3 regions of the Streptomyces glaucosporus genome follow, and region 2 is predicted to be linked to each of the others. Evidence: predicted binding sites of a transcription regulator. Region 2 holds the regulator's gene; each other region holds the start of a gene.
The links. Region 2 encodes HrcA, which represses chaperone genes, less so after heat shock. Its sites were predicted from a motif close to TTNGCACTCNGNNNNNCNGAGTGCNAA; they were not measured.

Region 1 (2,265 bases), on a different contig from region 2:
GCACGGAAGGCGGAGACGGGGTCGGGCTCGGAACCGGTGGGCGCGTGCACCGGACCATCATCGCAGCGCCGTCGCGGCGGCCGTCGTCAGCGGGTGAACAGCGTGGCCGGATCGATGTCCATGGGGAAGTCCATGGGGAAGGGGACGGGGACGGGAACGGGGAGCTTGTCGCGGTGGATGCCGGTGGCCACGTACGCGCCGGTGGTGTCGTCCAGCTCGTAGACGTGGACGACCGGGACGCCGTCCTCCTCCACCCGCCAGAAGTGCCGGATGCCGGCCCTGGCGTACTTCAGCGGCTTGGTCTCCCGGTCCCGCACCGCCGACTCGTCCGGGACGATCTCGACGACGAGCACGACCTCTCCGGGGAGGCAGGAGGTGCGCTTCCTCCGAGGGGGAGCGTCGACGACCAGGATGTCCGGCCCAGGGCGCCGGCGCTCGCCCAGCCGGATCGGCATCCCGGCGGGAACCCGCAGGTGGTGAGGGCGGCGAGTTCTGTCGCGTTGGCCGGCCGCCGCATCACGATGCTGTGGAACTCGGTCCGCGGCGACATCATCACGAGGGCTCCGTCGATCAGCGTCGATCAGCTCGAAGCGCCGGGCGTCCGACGGCAGCCGGTCCAGGTCGCCGGCGGTCCAGCCGCCGGGCGGCGGATGGAACCAGTCGGGCAGGGGCTCTGCGGTCATCGGCGGCCCTCCTCACGGGTGGGCACCTGCGACGCGGCACGGGCTCAGCGTACCGACGGAGGCGCGCAACGCGCCGTGCATTGGCACTCCGGTTGACTGAGTGCTAACCCCCGCATAGTCTCGACGTTGGCACTCTCCCCAGGTGAGTGCCAATCCCAGCGACGGGCAGATCCGGCACCCGCGACGACGGATCTACCAGGTCGCCACCCCAGACATCCAAACCCCGTGAGATCTCCGAAGGGGGAGGTCGGATCGTGACGACCGCCACTAGCTCCAAGGTTGCCATCAAGCCGCTCGAGGACCGCATCGTGGTCCAGCCGCTCGACGCCGAGCAGACCACGGCCTCCGGCCTGGTCATTCCGGACACCGCCAAGGAGAAGCCCCAGGAGGGCACCGTCCTGGCCGTGGGTCCGGGCCGCTTCGAGGACGGCAACCGTCTGCCGCTCGACGTCAAGGTCGGCGACATCGTGCTGTACAGCAAGTACGGCGGCACCGAGGTGAAGTACAACGGCGAGGAGTACCTCGTCCTCTCGGCTCGCGACGTTCTCGCGATCATCGAGAAGTAAGTCACCGCGAAGACTGCCTGTGGTCCGCGCCCTGGTACCCGCGTCTGAGACAGCCGGGGCCGGGGCGCGGATCTTTTGACGAGGACCCGAGAGGAACCGAGCAACCATGGCGAAGATCCTGAAGTTCGACGAGGACGCCCGTCGCGCCCTCGAGCGCGGTGTCAACAAGCTCGCCGACACCGTGAAGGTGACGATCGGCCCCAAGGGCCGCAACGTCGTCATCGACAAGAAGTTCGGCGCCCCGACCATCACCAACGACGGTGTCACCATCGCCCGCGAGGTCGAGGTCGAGGACCCGTACGAGAACCTGGGCGCCCAGCTCGTCAAGGAGGTGGCGACCAAGACCAACGACATCGCGGGCGACGGCACCACCACCGCCACCGTGCTGGCCCAGGCCCTGGTCCGCGAGGGTCTGCGCAACGTCGCCGCCGGCGCCTCCCCGGCCGCCCTGAAGAAGGGCATCGACGCCGCGGTCAAGGCCGTCTCCGACGACCTGCTGGCCACCGCCCGCCCGATCGACGAGAAGTCCGACATCGCTGCGGTCGCCGCGCTGTCCGCCCAGGACAAGCAGGTAGGCGAGCTGATCGCCGAGGCGATGGACAAGGTCGGCAAGGACGGCGTGATCTCTGTCGAGGAGTCCAACACCTTCGGTCTGGAGCTGGACTTCACCGAGGGCATGGCCTTCGACAAGGGCTACCTGTCGCCCTACATGGTCACCGACCAGGAGCGGATGGAAGCGGTCCTGGAGGACCCGTACATCCTGATCCACCAGGGCAAGATCTCCGCGATCGCGGACCTGCTGCCGCTGCTGGAGAAGATCATCCAGGCGAACAGCTCCAAGCCGCTGCTGATCATCGCCGAGGACGTCGAGGGCGAGGCCCTGTCCACGCTGGTCGTCAACAAGATCCGCGGCACCTTCAACGCGGTGGCCGTCAAGGCCCCGGGCTTCGGCGACCGCCGCAAGGCGATGCTGGGCGACATGGCGACGCTGACCGGCGGCACCGTGGTCGCCGAGG
Region 2 (2,265 bases):
TTGACCAGGGTCACCTCCCGGTCGCCCAGCGGGACCGTCAGCTCGCCGACCACCCGGTGGTGCGGGTGGACGAGCACGTCCACGGCCTGGGCCGCCTCCTCGCGGTCCGCCCCGTGCCGCATGGCGTCCGCCAGCAGCTCGTCCTTCGACCGCGCCATCCACTCGTCGGCCCCCACGGCCGCGTACACCTCCACCCCGGAGAAGGCGGACGTGCCCAGGACGTGGTCGAAGTGCGGATGGGTGAGCGCCACGTGGGTGATGCGGCGGCCGAAGCGCTCGCACAGCTGCCGCCGCAGGCGCGCGCCCTCCCGCAGCGAGGCCCCCGTGTCGACCACGAGCACGCCCGCCGTGCCGCCGACGGCCCCGACCGTCTCGTCCCAGCCGGGCATACGGTGACGAACGACTCCCGGTGCCAGCTCTTCCCATCCGGCCTCCATAGGGCGACGCTAACGCCAAAGCGCGGGCGATGCCCGCCGGGCGGCAGAGGCCGGTCGCCACCGCTTCCCGGCCGCCCTTGCCCTGGCCGTGGTCACCGGCCGTACACTGGCACAGGGAAACTGGCACTCGCCTGCCGAGAGTGCCAGGGCAGGAACGGAAGACACGGCCGGACGGGAGGTGCGCCGAAGTGCTCAGCGAACGCAGACTCGAGGTCTTGCGCGCCATCGTCCAGGACTACGTCGGCACGCAGGAGCCGGTGGGCTCCAAGGCCCTGACCGAGCGGCACAACCTCAAGGTCTCCCCGGCCACCGTGCGCAACGACATGGCGGCGCTGGAGGAGGAGGGCTACATCGCCCAGCCGCACACCAGCGCGGGCCGCATCCCGACGGACAAGGGATACCGCCTGTTCGTGGACCGGCTGGCGGGCGTCAAGCCGCTGTCCAAGCCCGAGCGGCGGGCGATCCAGAACTTCCTGGCGGGGGCCGTCGACCTCGACGACGTCGTCAGCCGCACCGTGCGGCTGCTGGCCCAGCTCACCCGGCAGGTCGCCATCGTCCAGTACCCGTCGCTGACCCGTTCGACCGTGCGCCACGTCGAGCTCCTGCTGCTCGCGCCCACGCGCCTGATGCTCGTGCTGATCACGGACACCGGGCGGGTCGAGCAGCGCGTGGTGGACTGCCCTGCCCCCCTCACCGAGACGACGCTGGCGGACCTGCGGGCCCGCCTCAACAGCCGGGTGGTGGGCGAGCGCTTCTCCGAGGTGCCCAGGCTGGTGCAGGATCTCCCGGAGTCCTTCGACCAGGACGACCGCGGCACGATCTCCACCGTGCTGGCGACCCTGCTGGAGACGCTGGTGGAGGAGCCCGAGGAGCGGCTGATGATCGGCGGCACCGCCAATCTCACCCGCTTCGTGCACGACTTCCCCCTGACGATCCGCCCGGTGCTGGAGGCGCTGGAGGAGCAGGTCGTGCTCCTCAAGCTGCTGGGGGAGGCCAAGGACTCCGGCATGACCGTGCGCATCGGTCACGAGAACGCCCACGAGGGGCTGAACTCCACGTCGGTCGTCTCGGTCGGTTACGGTTCGGGCAACGAGGCGGTGGCCAAGCTCGGTGTGGTCGGACCGACCCGCATGGACTACCCCGGAACGATGGGAGCGGTACGCGCAGTGGCACGTTACGTCGGACAGATCCTCGCGGAGTCGTAAGTGGCGACGGACTACTACGCGATCCTGGGCGTGCAGCGCGATGCCTCACAGGACGAGATCAAGAAGGCCTTCCGGCGGCTCGCGCGCGAGCTGCACCCGGACGTCAACCCGGACCCGAAGACGCAGGAGCGGTTCAAGGAGATCAACACCGCCTACGAGGTGCTCTCCGACCCGCAGAAGAAGCAGATGTACGACCTCGGCGGCGACCCGATGGGCGGCGCGGGCCGGGGCGGCGGCTTCGGCGCGGGGTTCGGGAACTTCTCCGACATCATGGACGCCTTCTTCGGCACCGCCTCGCAGCGCGGGCCGAGGTCCCGTACGAGGCGCGGCCAGGACGCGATGATCCGGCTCGACATCGAGCTGGACGAGGCCGCCTTCGGCACCACGAAGGACATCCAGGTCGACACGGCCGTCGTCTGCACGACGTGCAACGGCGAGGGCGCCGCCCCGGGCACGTCGGTGCAGACCTGCGACATGTGCCGCGGCCGCGGCGAGGTCTCGCAGGTCACCCGGTCCTTCCTGGGCCAGGTCATGACCTCGCGGCCGTGCCCGCAGTGCCACGGGTTCGGCACGATCGTGCCCAACCCCTGCCCGGAGTGCGCCGGCGACGGCCGCGTGCGGGC
Region 3 (2,265 bases), on a different contig from region 2:
CGGCCCAGCAGCTCCAGACCGGCGTTCTCCAGCTTGAGGCCGACCTCCTCGGAGATGACCTGGCCGCCGGTGAGGATGGCGATGTCCTGGAGCATGGCCTTGCGGCGGTCGCCGAAGCCCGGGGCCTTGACGGCGACGGACTTGAAGGTGCCGCGGATCTTGTTGACCACCAGGGTCGACAGGGCCTCGCCCTCGACGTCCTCGGCGATGATCAGCAGCGGCTTGCCGGCCTGCATGACCTTCTCCAGGAGCGGGAGCAGGTCCTTGACCGCGGAGATCTTCTGGTTGGCGATCAGGATGTAGGGGTCCTCCAGGACCGCCTCCATCCGCTCCATGTCGGTGGCGAAGTAGGCGGAGATGTAGCCCTTGTCGAAGCGCATGCCCTCGGTGAGCTCCAGCTCCAGCCCGAAGGTCTGCGACTCCTCGACGGTGATGACGCCTTCCTTGCCGACCTTGTCCATCGCCTCGGCGATCAGCTCGCCGATCTGGGTGTCGGCGGCGGAGATGGAGGCGGTGGAAGCGATCTGCTCCTTGGTCTCGACCTCCTTGGCCTGCTCCAGCAGGGCGGCGGAGACGGCCTCGGTGGCCTTCTCGATACCGCGCTTGAGGGCCATGGGGTTGGCGCCGGCGGCGACGTTGCGCAGACCCTCGCGGACGAGCGCCTGGGCGAGGACGGTCGCGGTGGTCGTACCGTCACCGGCGACGTCGTCCGTCTTCTTGGCGACCTCCTTGACCAGCTCGGCGCCGATCTTCTCGTACGGGTCCTCGAGCTCGATCTCCTTGGCGATGGACACACCGTCGTTGGTGATCGTGGGGGCGCCCCACTTCTTCTCAAGGACGACGTTGCGGCCCTTGGGGCCGAGCGTGACCTTGACGGCGTCGGCGAGCTGGTTCATACCGCGCTCGAGGCCGCGCCGCGCCTCCTCGTCGAACGCGATGATCTTGGCCATGTGAAGTGGTCCTCCCAGACTTTGGGGGTCTCCCCGGCCCGGAGGCTGGGGGAGGATTTCTCCGGACCGCTCTGGCGCCCGCGACGGACGGCCCGCACTCCCGGGGTTCCCTGCTCCACCGGGCTTGCGCACCTCACCGAACCGGTCCTCGTGCTGTCACTCTCACCTTCGGAGTGCTAACGCAATGATTAGCACTCGACCCCTCCGAGTGCAAGCGCGTCCGGCCTCCGAAGCCTCCGCGCGCCCGTGCGGACGGGGCGCGGAGAGGAGCGGGACGCCGCCGCGGGGCCGGCCGGGGACACGACGGAGGGCCCGCGCCCCGTACGGGGCGCGGGCCCTCCTGTGCCGTCTACTGCTGTTCTGGTGCGAGTGGCCGGCGCTTCAGGCCGTCACGCGGACCATGTCCGCCTGCGGACCCTTCTGACCCTGCGAGATCTCGAACTCGACTCGCTGTCCTTCCTCAAGGGTGCGGTAGCCGTCCATCTGGATCGCGCTGTAGTGGACGAACACGTCCGCACCACCGTCGACCGCGATGAAGCCGTACCCCTTCTCCGCGTTGAACCACTTGACGGTGCCTTGAGCCATTCCTAACTCCCCTATTGCTGGCCCTTGCACGAGTCCACACTCCGCGGACCCGGGTCAGATCTCACCCCCCGGCGAGAGGGGGTGTGCGCCGGAACGCGTCGACCGCGGCCGAATGTATCCGGGCAGACGCCCTCCGCAACAGGTCTTCCGGATGAGAATTCCGGTCACGTCGGATTACCGAAAAACACATGAACGACAGGAAAGTGGGGCAACCCGGGCCGGGCATAGCGGACCAACACGACAATTGCCGCAGCGAATTTGGGCGCAAGTTGTCGCGTTCTTGTGGGCGCCGGGGCGCACATTCGGGGGGAGGCACGCTCACTCTACCGTTCCCGAGAGGGCGGAATTGACAATTCCGCTCATCGCCCGGGGAGCGGAGGTCCGCAGGGGGCGCGCACGCCGGCGGCCCCGCCTCCCGGTCTGTTCCGCCGGGAGGCGGGGCCGCCTGTACGCGCCCTCGGAGGAGGCCGCCGGCGGTGGGCGGCGGCCGTCAGCAGCCGCCCGCGACGGCCGGGATGATCGAGACGTTCGCACCGTCCGGGGTCGGCGTCTGGAGGCCCTCGGAGAAGCGGACGTCGTCGTCGTTGACGTAGACGTTCACGAAGCGGCGCAGCTTGCCGGAGTCGTCCAGCACCCGGGCGGATATGCCCTGGTGGTTCTTGTCCAGGTCCGCCAGGACCTCGGCCAGCGTCGCGCCCTCGGCCGTCACCTCGGCCCGGCCCCCGGTGTA

Region 1: groES (co-chaperone GroES) is a predicted target of HrcA. The motif match lies at 764-790, and genes of this name have one in related genera.
Region 3: groL (chaperonin GroEL) is a predicted target of HrcA. The motif match lies at 1,139-1,165, and genes of this name have one in related genera.

What each region holds. Positions count from the first base shown of each region.
Region 1 is NZ_BAAATJ010000034.1:18,630-20,894, reverse strand. Features, by position in the region: gene ABD358_RS25675 (THUMP-like domain-containing protein) at 1-50, opposite strand, end outside; gene ABD358_RS25670 (Uma2 family endonuclease) at 87-683, opposite strand; gene groES (co-chaperone GroES) at 938-1,249, shown strand; gene groL (chaperonin GroEL) at 1,356-2,265, shown strand, end outside.
Region 2 is NZ_BAAATJ010000003.1:228,522-230,786, reverse strand. Features, by position in the region: gene ABD358_RS05290 (MBL fold metallo-hydrolase) at 1-389, opposite strand, end outside; gene hrcA (heat-inducible transcriptional repressor HrcA) at 626-1,642, shown strand; gene dnaJ (molecular chaperone DnaJ) at 1,643-2,265, shown strand, end outside.
Region 3 is NZ_BAAATJ010000002.1:282,343-284,607, forward strand. Features, by position in the region: gene groL (chaperonin GroEL) at 1-950, opposite strand, end outside; gene ABD358_RS03410 (cold-shock protein) at 1,332-1,535, opposite strand; gene ABD358_RS03415 (MoaD/ThiS family protein) at 2,026-2,265, opposite strand, start outside.